2 regions of the Flavonifractor sp. An112 genome follow, and region 1 is predicted to be linked to the other one. Evidence: riboswitches for the same ligand, from Rfam matches in the RefSeq annotation. Region 1 holds a riboswitch; the other holds the start of a gene.

Region 1 (7,970 bases):
CCCACCCGGCGGCGCAGCTCCAGCAGGCCCTTTTTATCGTAGCGCACCGGCTGGCTCCCCAGCAGCACTTTGCCGCTCTTGGGGGTGAGCACCCCGTTGAGGCTGAGAAACAGGGTGGATTTGCCCGCCCCGTTGGCCCCCAGAATACCGGTGACCTTGCCCTTTTCCGCGGCAAAGGTAATATGGTCCAGCGCTACGGTGCCGTCCTCATAAGTATAGCACAGATCTTCTGCCTGGATGGCCTTCACGGCAGCAGCCTCCCTTCCACAAACCAAATGGCGATCTGCCCCGCCGCCGCAAATACGGTGAGGGGGAGCAGCCCCCACCCCGGACGGTAGGCATCATTCAGGGTGGTGAGGCTGCCGGTATAGCCCCGGGACTCCAGGGCGGTATAGATACGGTCGGCCTTTCGCCATGCCCGCAGGAACACCATGGATGCCAGCATCCCCAGGGAGGACACCGACCGGCGGAACCCCCGGTAGCCCAGCCGGGAATCCTGGGCGGTGCGGATGTGGTCGGCCGTCTCGGCCAGCACGAAGATGAAGCGGTAGATCAGCTCCATCAGCTCCACCAGCAGCTTGGGCACATGGAGCTTCCCCAGGGCCATGGTCAGGTCGGTAACGGGGGTATTGAGGGAGAGAAAATACATACATCCCACCGCCCCCAGGGCCTTACAAAAGATCCGTCCGCCCATCCATAGGCCATCCATGGTAAAGCCCCACAAACTGTCGCCCACCGGAATGGCGGCCACCATCTCCGTCCCGGCGGGGTAGGCCCCCGCCACGATGGTAAGGCAGCCGATGACCAGGAAGATCAGCGGCACCTTGAGAAAATGGAGGTACACCCTGGGGGAAAGTCCCCCCAGGGCGGTAATCAGTACCCCCATCAGAATCAGGGTAAACAGGCCCACCGCCACGCTGTCACAGCACAGGCAGATCACCAGAGCGACTACCGTCAGCAGCAGCTTGGGCATGGGAGACACCCGCCGCAGGCGGGACTGATAGGCGTAGCGGTCGGTGCCCATGGTCAGTTCGTTCCTTTCTCTTTCCCGTCCGGCTTCTTGGTGATGCGGCCCAGAATGAAGCCCACCACACCGGCGCCGATGGCGGCCTGGAGGGCAAAGAGCATGGACTCCACCTCGCCGCTGGCGGGCTCCAGAATGGGCTCAAACCAGGGTTCATAGTCGGGGTTAAGCTCCATAATGGCCTCCTCAGCCTGGCCGTCGGCTCCGCCGAACTCAGCATTGGGCAGCAGCCACAGGGGCACGGCGGCAATGACCACCACCAACAGGATCAAAATCAAATTTTTCTGCCAAACTTTCATATCCGTCCCCTCCTTACAGCACCTGCAGCTCATGGAGCTCGGTCTTGCTGTACTTCTCCAGCACGTTGAAGATGACCACGGTGAGCAGGCCCTCGGCAATGGCCAGAGGGATCTGGGTCACAGCGAAGATGGTAAGGAACTTCACCATGCCGCCGTTGATGACCCCCAGCTGGACCGAGGTGACCACATAGGTGAAGAGGTCACCCAGGGCGGCGGCGGCAAACACCGCCACAGCGGCGGGAGCCTTGGCCTTCCGCAGCAGCTTATAGACCAGCCAGGACACGATAGGCCCGGCAATGGCCATGGAGAATACGTTGGCGCCCAGGGTGGTGAGGCCGCCGTGGGCCAGCAGCAGGGCCTGGAAGAGCAGCACGATGAGGCCCAGCACCGTCATCACCAGGGGCCCGAACAGGATGGCGCCCAGGCCCACACCGGTGGGGTGGGAGCAGGAGCCGGACACCGAGGGGATCTTCAGGGCGGACAGCACGAAGGCGAAGGCGCCGCACATGGCCAGCAGGATCTTGGCCCGGGGGGCCTGGTCGATCTTCTTCTTGATGGAGAAGAAGCCGGCCACCACGAAGGGTACGCACACCGCGCCCCAGCCAATGGCCCAGTTCACCGGCAGCATACCCTCGGCGATGTGCATGGCGGAGGCGCTCATGGTCATCAGACCCAGCAGCCCCACCAGCACCGCCGCGGCGCGGACGGTTTTGTTGGCAGTCAGAGTTTTCATGGTTGTTTCATCCTTTCCTATCACTCGTAGGTGGGTGGTTTCCGGGCCGGGCAAGGTTTTCCGGCTTGAGCCTCTCTGCCACCGCGCGTCTTCCCAGGTTTTCCCAGTGACATGGTGCCCGGCGGCTCTTCTCTTACGGCAGCGGGACTGCGCGGGATTTGCACCCGGCTTCCCTTTTCCCGGCCCTCTATGCAAACAGGCTTACGCCTGGAGTTGTTTGGCCTCTCCGGCGTGCTTGACGAAGAGGGCCTGGATACTGGGAAACTCTCCCAGGCCCTGGAGCACGCAGTTGACGGCGTAGCCCTCTTGTTCCAGCAGGGACTTCCAGGAGTCCTCCTCCTCCCCCGCCAGATCGTTTTTGGCGTGATCGCCCGCCACGATCATCAGGGGGCGCAGCTCTACGTTTGTGGCACCCAGCTCTTGGATACGGCGCACCGCCTCCCCAAAGCCGGGGTAGCCCTCCACCGTGCCGATGACCACGTCCTTCCGGCCCATATCCCGGAACACATACTCCAGCAGGGCGTAACAGGAGTTGGCAAAGTGCTCGGTGCCGTGGCCCATGTAGAGGATGGCTTTGCCCTCCTCTGCCTGGGGCAGGTCTTGGAGCAGGGCCCCCACCGCGTCCAGGTAGTCCCCCGTCTCGGTGAGCAGGGGGCGGCCGAAGGTCAGCTTCTCAAACCGGCCCTCGAAGGGGCCGGCCAGAGCCATCATCTTGTCGTACTCGTCGCCGTTCATGATGTGGGTGGGCTGGACCAGCACGTCGGTGTATCCCTCCGTCGCCAGCTTCTCCAGGGCGGCGGGTACGTCGTCGATGTGGGTGCCCTCCCGCTCCAGCTTTCTCAAAATCATACCGCTGGTGAAGGCCCGGCGAAGAGTGCGCTCCGGAAAGGCGGCGGCCAGGGCCTTCTCGATGGCGGTGATGGTCTTTTCCAGGGTATCCCGGTGGCTGGTGCCGAAGGACACCGCCAGAAGGGCTTGTGGTTTCATATCGTTCACTCCCGTACGTTGTTGCTGGCCTGGTAGAGCAGGGCGTTGCAGATGGCAGCGGCGATGTTGCTGCCCCCCTTGCGGCCCCGGGCCACGATGTGGGGGGTGTCCATGGTGAGGAGCAGCTCCTTGCTCTCCACCACGTTGACGAAGCCCACCGGCACGCCGATCACCAGAGCGGGGGCCATTTTCCCCTCCTCGATGAGCTCACAGGCCCGCACCAGAGCGGTGGGAGCGTTGCCGATGGCCAACACCAGGGGGCCCTCCAGCTGAGCGGCCCGCTCCATGGACACGGTGGCCCGGGTCTCCCCCCGCTCCTTGGCCTCAGCGGCCACGTCCGGGTCAGACATAAAGCACACCGCCTTGCCTCCGAACTTCTCCAGCACCTTCTTATTGACACCGGAGAAGGCCATCTGGGTGTCGGTGACGATGGTGCAGCCCCCCTTGATGGCGGCAATGCCTGCCGCCACCGCGTCGGGGGAGAATACCAGATTGTCGGCATAGTCGAAGTCGGCGCTGGTGTGGATAGCCCGCTTGATGATGGGCAGCTGGTCGGCGGGAAACACCCGGTCCCCCAGCTCCTGGCCGATGATCTCCATGCTTCTGGCCTCAATGTCAGCGGGGGCCACCCGCTGCAACTCTATCTTTTTCATGGGTCATTCCTCCCCGTTCAGGATGCGGTAGATCCGCTCCATGTCCAGACTGGCCCGCAAACCGTCCGCCAGCTTGTCATACTGCCGCTGGGCGTACTCCTGCCAGTCCACACTGGCGGCCTGGCCCTCCAGGCCCTTGGCCTTCATCAGGGCATTCACCAGGGCCTCGGCCACGCCGGCCTTGTCAAAGATGCCGTGGACGTAGCAGCCCCACACGTTGCCATTGCTGAGGCCGTCGGTGTGCTCCTCCCCGGTCTGGGTGGCAAACTGCACCAGCGGGGCGGCGGCGCTCTCCGTCTTGCCCATATGGATCTCGTAGCCCTCAAAGGCCACACCGGCCATAGGAGCGAAGATGCCCCCGGCCTGGACAAAGGTTCCGGTCACCCGGGTGCGGGTCTTTTCGCCCTGGAACACGGTCTCAGAGGGCAGCAGGCCCAGCCCCGCCAGGGTGCCGCCTCCCTCCACCCCATCAGGGTCGGAGACGGTATTGCCCAGCATCTGATAGCCGCCGCAGATTCCGATGACCGCGCCGCCCTTGGCGGCGTGCTTCAGAATTGCGCCCTCCAGGCCGCTCTGCCGCAGCCACCGCAGGTCGTCCATAGTGTTCTTGGTGCCGGGCAGGATGATGAGATCGGGGTGGCCCAGTTCCCCTGCGCTCCCCACATAGCGGAGGGAGACCTCCTCCATCCGCTCCAGGGGGTTGAAGTCGGTAAAATTACTGAGCCGGGGCAGGCGGATCACCGCCACGTCCACCAGGCCAACTTTACCGGATCTGGACAATCGGGCGGACAGGGAGTCCTCGTCGTCCACGTCCACCTCCAGCATGGGCACCACCCCCAGCACCGGCTTGCCCGCCAGTTCCTCCAGCTGGGTGAGGCCGGGGCGGAGAATCTCCACATCGCCCCGGAACTTGTTGATGATAAGGCCCTTGATCATCTCCTGCTCGTCCGGGTCCAGCAGCTTCACCGTGCCGTAGAGGGAAGCAAACACGCCGCCCCGGTCGATGTCGCCGCACAGCAGCACGGGGGCCTTTGCCATGCGGGCCATACCCATGTTGACCAGATCGTCCTCTTTCAGGTTGATCTCCGCCGGGCTGCCCGCCCCCTCGATGACGATGATATCATACTCCGACCCCAGAGAGGAATAAGCCTCCATCACGTCGGGAATCAGGTTTTTCTTATACTTGAAGTAATCTCCCGCCTTCATAGTACCCCGGGGAATGCCGTTGACGATAACCTGGGAGCCCACATCGCTGGTGGGCTTCAGGAGAATGGGGTTCATCCGCACGTCGGGGGCCACACCTGCCGCCTGGGCCTGCATGACCTGGGCACGGCCCATCTCCAGCCCGTCGGGGGTGATGGCAGAGTTGAGGGCCATGTTCTGGGACTTGAATGGGGCCACCTTGTAGCCGTCCTGCTTGAAGATGCGGCACAGCCCCGCCGCCAGCAGAGACTTGCCGGCGTTGGAGGCGGTACCCTGGATCATAATTGCCTTTGCCATCACTGCACCTCGCTGAGGGCGGCCAGCAGCCGCCGGTTTTCTTCTTCGCCCCGGACGCACACCCGGTACCAGTCGGGGCCCAGGCCGTAGTAGTTGGCGCAGGAGCGGATGAGCACCCCCCGCTCCAGCAGTCTTTCTTTCAGATTGGCCACACCGGGCAGCCGGAACAGGAGATAGTTGGCCTGCCCGGGGATCACGGTACAGCCCGCCGCCGTCAGACCGGCGGCCAGACCGGGCCGGGCCTCCTCCACAAAGCGTCTGCCCTCCGCCGGCCAGTGGGGGCAGCAAGTCAGGGCCGCCACGCCTGCCGCCTGAGCGGGGGTGGACACACTCCAGGGCTGGGCGAATTTGCCCAGCTGCTCCCGCAGTCCCTCGTTGGCCGTCAGGCAGTAGCCCAGCCGCAGCCCCGCCATGGCGTAACTCTTGGTGAAGGCCCGCAGCAGCACCAACTGGGGGTGGTTGGCCAGCCAGGGGGCCAGCCCCGGCCCGCCGGTGGCCAGAGGCAGGAAGCACTCGTCCACCACCAGCACCGCGCCCACAGCACCACACCGTGTCACTACTGCTTTCAGCAGGTCCTGATCGATCAGCCGCCCGGTGGGGTTGTTGGGGGTACACAGGAACACCAGGTCGGTGTCCGATTCGATAGCGTCCACGAAGCCCGCGTCCAGGTCGAAGTTTTTATCCTGATCCAGGGTGTACCGGGCCACCTGGCAGCCCACGCAGGTCAGGGCCTCCTCATACTCGGAGAAACTGGGAGCAGTGACCAGGGCCTTTTTCGGTTTCAGCGCAAACACCAATCGGAAGATCAGGTCGGCGGCTCCGTTGCCGCACACCACCTGCTCCTCCCCCACCCCGTCGTGGGCGGCAATGGCCCGCCGCAGGTCCCGGCACAGGGGGTCCGGGTAGCAGGCCGACTGGTCCACCGCCTGCCGGGCCGCCTCCGCCACCGGGGCAGGCATCCCCAGGGGGTTCAGGTTGGCGGAAAAGTCCAGGACCTCCCCGCCGTAGGCGGTCTGGGCGGTGAGGATATCCCCGCCGTGGGTGTAGACTGGCATAACAACGCTCCTTTTCGTGGACAAAGTGGGCATCCGCCCTCAGGGGAACAATAAAATCAGCAGTGGCACCCCGCAGAAGAGCAGCAGGGCGAAGAAGGCGGTAGCGTACAGGATCCGGCCCGCCCGCAGGATATCCAGGGGCTCAGGGGGCCGCTGATCGTCCCCGATGGTGGGCTTCTCCACCAGCTTGCCGAAGTACCAGCTGGGCCCCACCAGACGGAGCTGGAGGGCACCGGCACAGACCGCCTCGGTGTGGGCGGAATTGGGGGACTTGTGCTTCTTCCGGTCCCGCTTGAAAATGCGCCAGGCATTCTTCCCATCGTACCCCGCCGCCACAGCCCCCAGGCACATGAGCACACCGGAGATGCGGGCGGGAATGAAGTTCAGAATGTCGTCCCACCTGGCCGCCGCCCGGCCAAAGTAGAGATATTTGTCGTTTTTATAGCCCACCATGGAGTCCATGGTGTTGGCGGCCTTATAGAACATACCCAGGGGCGCGCCGCCGATGGCCAGGAAGATGAGGGGGGCGATGACGCCGTCGGAGGCGTTTTCCGCCACCGTCTCTACCGCCGCCTTGGTTACCCCGGCCTCGTCCAGCCGGTCGGTGTCCCGGCCCACGATCATGGAGACGGCGTACCGGGCCTTGTCCATGTCCCCGGTCTTCAGGGCATCGTATACCTTTCGGCTCTCAACGGCCAGGGACTTGGTGGCTAGCAGCTGGTAGCTGATCACGCTCTCCACCGCCAGAGCCAGCCAGGGGCTGACCAGCCAGCACCCCCACAGCAGCAATACCGTCAGACCGGTGGGGATCGCCAGGGTGAGGAGCACCAGCACCACGCCCCCTACCAGCTCACCACCGTGGGACTTGGGGAAGAGCTTCCGCAGCACCTTTTCCAACCCGGAGATCAGGGCACCGATGGCCCGCACCGGGTGGGGAGCCCAGTGGGGGTCCCCCAGCAGCAGGTCCAGGCAGAAGCCAATGAGCAGCGCCGTCAAATGACTGATCCACCAACTCATCCTTTGTACTCCTCCAGCACCGTCAGTTCCAGGGTATCCGGGTCCAGGGCCATACGGAAGCCACCGCAGTTGGGGCACATCCAGCCGTAATACTCCCGCTCCGGGCGGCCATACTTGGACAGCAGGCCCATCAGCGCCCCGCCGTGGGACACCACGCCCACCCGCTCAAAGCCGCGGGCGGCGGCGTCCTCCGTCAGCTTCTTAAGGCCGACGGATACCCGCTCCACCACCTGCTCGGCGGTCTCCCCTACCGGCATAGCAGCAAAGTTCAAACGGTCGCCCTGGCCGATCCAGGCCTGATACAGGGGATCGTCCTTCAGCTCCTCGTGGTTTTTGCCCTCAAAGGGGCCGAAGTCGGTCTCCCGCAGCTCTTCGATCACGGTGGTCTCCACCCCCGGCCACAGCAGCTGAGCCGTCTGGCGGCACCGCATCAGGGGAGAGCGGTAGATGTGCTCCACACGGGGCAGGGTGGGCCCCACCTGACGGGCCAGCTCCTCCCCCTGGGGAGCCAGCGGTACATCCAGCATACCAATGAACCGCTTCTCCAGGTTGCCCTTGGTGGTTCCGTGCCGAATGAGGATCAGTTCCATGGTTTGTCTCCTTTCAGGGTCATGGGCAGGCCGCAGAAAATGCGCTCCACCCGCTCCGCCCGCTTGGCCAGACGGCAGCACAGCCGCCCCACGTCCTCCCGCCAGGCCCGCT
Region 2 (7,970 bases), on a different contig from region 1:
GATCGGCAGGCGGAGACCTTTCAGGCCATATGGCTGGAATGCTACTCCGCTCTGACGGGCCGGGGCGGGCCGGCGAGACGGCTGGAGCAGTACCAGGACATGGCGGCGCAGGTAGACGCTGTTGAAGCGGACAATCCACGGTGGATGTACGCGTACTCCACCGGAACTTACACGATTTACAAGGGAAATGGAAACGCCGATCTGAGGGAGTACGGCGTGCATCCGGTGGCCTCCAACTATTGCCTGCCGGGGGATTACCTGCTGGCCGGCCTGGAGCCGGCGGCTCTGCTCACCCTGGCGGCGGCGGTGGCACTGGCCCTGTTCACCGCCTGGCTGGAGAGTCGGGCCATCCGGCGGGAACGGGCCTTCGTCCGGGGGGCGGCCCATGAACTCAAGACTCCTCTGGCGGTGCTGCGCACCCATGCCGAGGCCCTGCGGGAGGACATCGACCCCGCCAAGCGGGGCCAGTACCTGGACACCGTAGTGGCTGAGAGCGACCGGATGGCGGCCCTGGTGGGGAGCCTGATGGACCTGGCCCGGCTGGAGAGCGGCGGCAAGGTGGAGCGGGAGCCCCTGGATCTGGCCGCGCTGGTGGAGAATGGTGCTGCACGGCTGTCTCTGCTGGCGGAGGAAAAGAACATTGAACTGCGTATTCAACTGGCTCCGGCATCCATGCTGGGGGACCGGCTGCGGTTGGAAGAAGTGGTGGATGATCTGGCGGACAATGCCCTGCGCCACTGCACCCCCGGCGGCGCGGTGACCATTGCCCTGGCCCAAAAGGGACGGCGGATCACGCTGACCGTGGACAACGACGGCCCCGTCATCCCGCAAAAACATCTGGACCGCCTGTTCGAGCCCTTCTACCGGGGGGATGAGGGCCGCAGCCGGGCGGACGGAGGTACCGGTTTGGGCCTGGCCATTGTCCGGGCGGCGGTGGAGGCCCATGGAGGCCGCTGCTGGGCGGTCAACCGGACGGGGGGCGTGACCTTTACGGTGGTGCTGCCCGGGTTGCAATCGGAAACATGATGTGGTATCATTTCCTCAACAAGGTAGAAACGATTGTGAGGGAGTACCATGGGATATAACCGTCCTGAGTCCAAGTGGCTGGCACGGGATGCCATGCGGGGGGCCTATCCCCACCCCATGCTGGTGACGCTGGTGTATGTGCTGCTGACCGGTGTACTGAGCAGTGTGGTGCTGAATTTTGTATCTGAGCCTTTTCAGGCTGCCTATTTTTATCTGACAGAGACCAGCTATGAAGTGGAAGAGATCCTGACCGCCATCTTTACCCCCCAGCGCATTGCGGTGATTCTGGTCATGGAGCTGCTGCTGGCGCTCTATAGCTGGGTGATGGATTACGGATATACCTCCTATAGCCTGCGATTGACCCGGCGGGAAGGTCCCAGCTACCGAAATCTGCTGGATGGCTTTTATACGATAGGACGGGCACTGGCTGTGAATTTCCTGTCGGCCCTGTTTGTGTTCCTGTGGGGGCTCATCGGTATGGCGGTCTATGTGGGCTTTGTGTTCCTGGCCTATCTAATGCACAGCGTCACCCTGATCCTTGTCGGCGCTTTGATCATGCTGGTTTGGATGATTGCCATATCCTATCGTTACCGGCTGGCGGTCTACTTTCTGCTGGACCACCCGGAGATGGGCGCCCTGGAGGCCATTGGCCACAGCCGCAACGCCATGCGGGGCAATATCATGGCACTGTTCGTACAGGACCTGTCCTTCCTGGGATGGCTGATTTTGTCTCCCTTCACCCTGGGTATTCTGAGCCTGTGGATTGGCCCCTATATGGGGGCGGCCAATGCCAATTTTTATAACTGGGTGGTGTATGGAGCCTTTCCTCAGCGGCCTCAGCCCGGCGGGTGGAACGGACCTTACGGCGGGATGTAACCAAAGTAGGCATTGTATTTTCGGACGAAGATGATATAATAGAAACAACAACTGAATCCAATCAGCGGTTGGTAGCTGTCCGTCCTCAGGGGCGGAGCTTTCAATGGGAATGCGGTGCAAGTCCGCAGCAGCCCTCTCTACTGTAAGGATGACGAGCGCTCATAAGGTCACTGTCCGGGTACGGATGGGAAGACGGGCGTAAGGTTGAATCCAAGCCAGGAGACCAGCCAGCCGCGACGGTAACGCGCATATTCGGCGGGGAAATGGCGCGTGACAGCACAGGCATTTGAGCTGATGAAAAAAGAGTTTCCCGTCCGGGAAACTCTTTTCTTTTGCTATGGCCTGGGCCATGGATGTCCCCGCCGGAATCCATTTGCAGCGGCAGGGAGGTAGTAAAGCTATGGAACGGACCGGAAAGAACAGATTGTCCCAGCGGGAATTGAATGGATATCGCCAGTGGCTGGCGGAACTGGAGGAGGAGATGACCGATACGCCCGGATTATCTCAGCAGCTGGATGGAGATCTTACCCTCTATTTTTCCCCGGAATGTCCCATTGGCAGACAGGTGTATACCAGCTTTTCCGACGAAGAACTATTGGAGTCACTGGTGGAGACCATGGAGGGGCGCAATGGTTCGCCCCGTCCGGAGCGGCTGCTGTGCGTCTACCGCTGGTATCTGGAAAAGCGCTTTGGTTCCCTCCATCATGCCTGTTGGCGGGCTCGGGGCAGGAGCCGCCAGCAGGCGGCAGAGCGGATGTGGCCGGCGGACTGGCCCGAGCGGGTGGACACCCTGCCCTTCCTGAAGCGGTGCGCGTCCCGGGGCGTATGCCTGGATGAGGATGCCCGACAAACACTGGGGGAGTACTGCGCGGCGGTCCGACGGACAGGTCAGCCTCCCTGCCGGGAGGAGCTGCCCGGGGAGCTGGATGTATTGTTCAGACAAGTGGGCTGCACCTGGCAGACCGGACTGGAACTGCTGGGCATTCCTGCGCTGAGTAAGTCCGTGCGCCGGCATATGCGGCGCTATTGGGCGCGGGACGTTGGTCATGCCTGAAGCCGGAGGGGAAGGACCTTCCTGATACCGCCGTCTCAGAAGGATCTATATCCTGCTGGCTTCTGCCGAGGGGTATTTGGCCTCGGCACGCATAGCGGTCACCATTGTGAGGTGACCCGGCGGGCGTTTCTCTTGTATGGGACGGAGAAAGCTGGTATACTATAACCTGAGATTTTATGTCCGGTGTGCCGGACAGCAGGAGGTCCTTTCATGAAGCTTATGGTCATTGACGGCAATTCCATCATCAACCGTGCCTTTTACGGCATCAAGCTGCTCACCACCAAGGACGGCACCCCCACCAACGCTGTCTATGGCTTCGTGAATATCCTGCTCAAGCTGATAGACGAGGAACAGCCCGACGCCCTGTGTGTCACCTTTGACCGGAAGGCCCCCACCTTCCGCCACCTGGCCTATGAGGGCTACAAGGCCCAGCGGAAGGGAATGCCGGAAGAACTGGCGGCTCAGCTGCCCATCCTGAAGCAGGTACTGGAGGCCATGAACATCCCTCGCTATGAGATGGACGGCTGGGAGGCCGACGACCTCATCGGTACCATCTCGGTGAAAGACACCGCTGCCGGGTGGGATACCGTCATTGTTACCGGCGACAAGGACTCCCTCCAGCTGGTCACCGATACCACCAGGGTGAAGCTGGTGTCCACCCGCATGGGCCAGACCACCACCAAGGAGATGACCCCCGAGGCCTTTCGGGAGGCCTACGGCTTTGATCCCATCCACATGGTGGACCTGAAGGCCCTGATGGGGGATACCAGCGATAACATCCCCGGCGTCAAGGGGATCGGTGAAAAAACCGCCATGGACCTGATCCAGCGCTACCACAGCGTGGAAGCCATTTATCAGGATCTGGACAGCGTAGAGGCCAAGCCTGCCGTGCTTAAGAAACTGACCGAAGGGGCAGACCAGGCTAAAATGTCCTACGACCTGGCCCTCATCCACTGCGATGCCCCCATCGACTTCACCCCCGAGGCCAACCTGCGGAAGGAACCCAATGCCGCCGTCCTGTACGAGCTTTTCCTCAAGCTGGAGTTCAATAAGCTTATCGACAAGCTGGGCCTCAGCGCCCCCCAGGGGGAGGTACAGCAGGAGGAACAGTTTACCGGCACCTGCACCAGTGAAGATGTCACCGATTTGAACCGGGCAGAGGAGTTGCTGTCCATCTGGCGGCAGAAGGACAGCGTGGATGTGCTGGCCCTGCCCTCTCTGGATGTGGTTGTGGTGGAGTACTGGGAGAGTGAGCGGGATAGTCACGCCGCCATCCTCAGGGCCGATCAGATGGAGGGGTACAACAGCGTTTTGAAGGCCCTCTTTGCTCCTGACATCAAAAAGAATACCCACGACGTGAAAACCCTGCTGTCCCGGCTGCTGGATGAGGGCATCGAGGGAGGCGGCTTTGTCTTTGATACGGCTCTGGCGGCTTATCTGCTGGCCCCAACCGACGGCAGCTATGAGCTGGAGACTTTGGGTATGCGGTGGTTCAACCATGAGTATGCCAAGGCTAAGGATACCTACCTGGCAAAGGATGCCTTTACCCCTCTGGCCGATCAGACGGCGGCCCTGGCCGCCCTGCTGTCCCACTGCGCCCTTATCGGGGCGTTGAAGGAGGCTATGGCCCCCCGGCTCACGGAACTAGGTATGGACAAGCTCTATTATGAGGTGGAGCTCCCCCTGTGTCCGGTGCTGGCCGGGATGGAGCACGCCGGAGTGCTGGTGGACCGGGGGGCCCTCACCGCCTTTGGCGAGATGCTGGACGAGCGCATCAAGGCCGACGAGACCCTGATCTATGAGCTGGCGGGGGAGAAGTTCAACATCAACTCCACCCAGCAGTTCGGAAAGATTCTGTTTGAAAAGCTGGGCCTGCCCCCGGTGAAGAAGACCAAGACGGGCTACTCCACCAACGCCGAGGTGCTGGAGAAGCTGCGGGACAAGCACCCCATTGTGGAGGCGGTGCTGGACTACCGGCAGCTGGCCAAGCTGAAGTCCACCTATGTGGACGGCCTCACCAAGGTCATCGCCGCCGACGGGCGCATCCACACCTCCTTCCAGAACACCGTCACCGCCACCGGGCGGCTCAGTTCCACCGAGCCGAATTTGCAGAATATCCCCGTCCGCACCGAGCTGGGGGCGGAGCTGCGGAAGATGTTTGTGGCCCCGGCGGGGAAGATGCTGGTGGATGCCGACTATTCCCAGATCGAGCTGCGGCTGCTGGCCCACATCGCCGGGGACGAACATATGATCGCCGCCTTCCAGAGCGGGGAGGACATCCACACCGTTACCGCCTCCCAGGTGTTCGGAGTGGCGCCCCAGGACGTGACCCATGAGATGCGCCGCCGGGCCAAGGCGGTGAACTTCGGTATCGTCTACGGCATCTCTGACTTCTCCCTGGCCCAGGACATCGGGGTCACCCGTGCCGAGGCCAAGGAGTATATGGAGAAATACTTTGAGAAGTACTCCGGCGTCCGCGCCTATATGACCCAGGTGGTGGAGCAGGCCAAGGCCGACGGCTATGTGTCCACCCTCATGGGCCGCCGCCGCTGGCTGCCCGAGCTGAAATCCTCCAACTTCAATATGCGCTCCTTTGGGGAGCGGGTGGCGCTGAATATGCCCATCCAGGGTACCGCCGCCGATATCATCAAGCTGGCTATGATCCGGGTGGCGGACAAGCTGCGCTCCGAGGGCCTGGAGGCCAGACTGATTCTCCAGGTCCACGACGAACTCATCGTAGAGTGCCCCGAGGGGGAGACCCAGCGGGTCAAGACCCTGCTGGAGAACGAGATGGAGCAGGTGGTGCAGCTGGCCCTGCCCCTTATTGCCGAGGCCCATGCCGGCCGCAGCTGGGCCCAGGCCAAGGGCTGAAAGGAGCCGTTTATGGAATTGCGTCCTGTGACCGGCGGCGCACTGCGGGACTGGTATGACCGGGAACTGACCCAGGCCTTTCCGCCCAATGAGTGTAAGCCTTTGGCGGACATCAAGGCCCTGATGGACCAGGGACGCTATGAGGTGTGGGGCCTCTTTGACGGTGAGACCCTGCTGGGCTACGCCACCCTTTGGATGGAACCCGGGGATAAAAGCTGTATTCTGCTGGACTATCTGGGGGTGACCGCCGCCCGGCGGAATGGAGGCCTGGGCAGTCAGATTGTCCGGATGCTGGCGGAGCGGCTGGCGGGGAAGTCCCTGCTGCTCATTGAGGCGGAGCGGCCGGTGGAGGGGGACGACCCGGCGGAGAATGCGCTACGGCAGCGGCGGCTTCGGTTTTATGAGCGGTGCGGTTTTGTGCCTGCCTACGATATGGCCACCTGTGGGATGAGGTTTACCACCTTTCTGCCGGAACTGCCCGCGGATCTGGCCCCGGTGATGGCCCTGCATAAGGCCATTTATGGTCCTGCCCGCACCGATGTGAAGGTGCCCCTGGGGCCGGATGAGTTGCCGCCCGGCCCACCGGTGTGGATGAAAGAAGGAGAGAGTACAACATGAACTATAAACTGGTCCCTATGGACAAGTCCCACCTGAGCCAGGTGGCGGCCATCGAGCGGGAGTGCTTTTCCCACCCCTGGTCGGAGGCCCTGCTGGAGCAGGAGCTGTATAACGATATGATCTCTCTGGTAGTGGCCGAGGGGGAGGACGGCGCCGTGCTGGGCTACGGCGAGGTGCGGGCCGTGCTGGACGAGGGTACCCTGGAGAAGATCGCGGTGGCTCCGGCCTACCGCCGCCAGGGAGTGGCAGAGGCCATCCTGGGCGCTTACATCCGGTTCGGGCAGGCCCACCTGGCCTTCCTCACTCTGGAGGTGCGGGAGAGCAATGCTCCCGCCATTGCCCTGTATGAAAAGCTGGGCTTTCAGACGGTGGGCCGCCGGAAGAACTACTACCGGGAGGAGCATGAGGACGCCCTGCTGATGACGGTGGAGTTTGGAGACCGTGCCTGAACTGCGGCTGCTCACCGACAGCCAGCTACGGCAGGTCTACCGGGTCCATGTGAAGCGGGACTTTCCCCGCAACGAGCGGCGGCCCCTTACTTCCATCCGCAGCCTGCGCCGGGCTGGGCGCTATGATACCTGGGGTGTCTTTGAGGGGGGTGCGCTGCTGGCCTATGCCTTTTTATGGCGGACGGCGGAGGGTAACTGTGCCCTGCTGGATTATCTGGCTGTGTGTCCTGAGGGACGGGGCCAGGGATTGGGCACCCAGGCACTGGAACTGCTGAAAGCCCGGTATGGACCGGCGTGTACCCTGCTGGCAGAGGCGGAGGCGCCGGAGCCGGGGATTTCTCCAGAGGAGGACCGGGTGCGCCGCCGCCGGTTGGCCTTTTACCAGCGGGCGGGGTTCCGGCTGATGCCTTACCAGGCGGATATTTTCCATGTGCGCTATGCCATGCTGGTGTGGTCAGAGCCCTGTGTACTAGACGAAGAGATCCTTCAGAATACCCACCGGGGGCTGTATCGGAGTCAGATGCCCCCTGTTCTGTTTCGCCGGATGATCCATATTCCGGCGGCTCACTGCGGAAAGAAGGAATGAACCATGAATATTCTTGCCATTGAATCTTCCTGCGACGAGACTGCCGTGGCAGTGGTGCGGGACGGCCGCACCGTCCTGTCCGACGCCATTGCCTCCCAGGCGGATATGCACGCCATTTACGGCGGCGTGGTGCCTGAGATTGCCTCCCGCAAACACATCGAGGCCATCGCCGGGCTGGCCGACCAGGCCCTCCGACAGGCGGGGGTCACCCGGAGCGACATCGACGCCGTGGCGGTAACCTATGCCCCCGGCCTCATTGGCGCCCTGCTGGTGGGCGTGAACTTTGCTAAGTCGGTGGCCTACGGCCTCAATGTGCCCATCATCCCGGTCCATCATGTCCGGGCCCATATCGCCGCCAACTACATCGCCCACCCCGACCTGGAGCCCCCCTTTGTGTGTCTCTGTGTCTCCGGCGGCAACACCATGATCGTGGACGTAAAGGGCTACACTGATATGGAGATCCTGGGTGCTACCCGGGACGACGCGGCGG

What was found. Region 1 has a riboswitch for cobalamin ahead of IHN22_RS01160 (energy-coupling factor ABC transporter permease). Riboswitches for the same ligand answer to the same signal wherever they lie in the genome.
Positions count from the first base shown of each region.
Region 2: another riboswitch for cobalamin. It lies ahead of IHN22_RS02230 (hypothetical protein); the one in region 1 lies ahead of IHN22_RS01160 (energy-coupling factor ABC transporter permease).

Region 1 is NZ_CAJFGT010000004.1:38,600-46,569, reverse strand. It holds gene IHN22_RS01175 (ATP-binding cassette domain-containing protein) at 1-248, opposite strand, end outside; gene cbiQ (cobalt ECF transporter T component CbiQ) at 245-1,024, opposite strand; gene IHN22_RS01165 (energy-coupling factor ABC transporter substrate-binding protein) at 1,027-1,323, opposite strand; gene IHN22_RS01160 (energy-coupling factor ABC transporter permease) at 1,337-1,990, opposite strand; cobalamin riboswitch at 2,089-2,275, opposite strand; gene IHN22_RS01155 (sirohydrochlorin cobaltochelatase) at 2,258-3,043, opposite strand; gene IHN22_RS01150 (precorrin-8X methylmutase) at 3,049-3,696, opposite strand; gene IHN22_RS01145 (cobyric acid synthase) at 3,700-5,196, opposite strand; gene cobD (threonine-phosphate decarboxylase CobD) at 5,196-6,251, opposite strand; gene cbiB (adenosylcobinamide-phosphate synthase CbiB) at 6,291-7,268, opposite strand; gene IHN22_RS01130 (histidine phosphatase family protein) at 7,265-7,858, opposite strand; gene IHN22_RS01125 (bifunctional adenosylcobinamide kinase/adenosylcobinamide-phosphate guanylyltransferase) at 7,849-7,970, opposite strand, start outside.
Region 2 is NZ_CAJFGT010000008.1:20,868-28,837, forward strand. It holds gene IHN22_RS02220 (sensor histidine kinase) at 1-1,026, shown strand, start outside; gene IHN22_RS02225 (DUF975 family protein) at 1,075-1,902, shown strand; cobalamin riboswitch at 1,955-2,149, shown strand; gene IHN22_RS02230 (hypothetical protein) at 2,303-2,956, shown strand; gene polA (DNA polymerase I) at 3,167-5,827, shown strand; gene IHN22_RS02240 (GNAT family N-acetyltransferase) at 5,840-6,445, shown strand; gene rimI (ribosomal protein S18-alanine N-acetyltransferase) at 6,442-6,894, shown strand; gene IHN22_RS02250 (GNAT family N-acetyltransferase) at 6,887-7,480, shown strand; gene tsaD (tRNA (adenosine(37)-N6)-threonylcarbamoyltransferase complex transferase subunit TsaD) at 7,484-7,970, shown strand, end outside.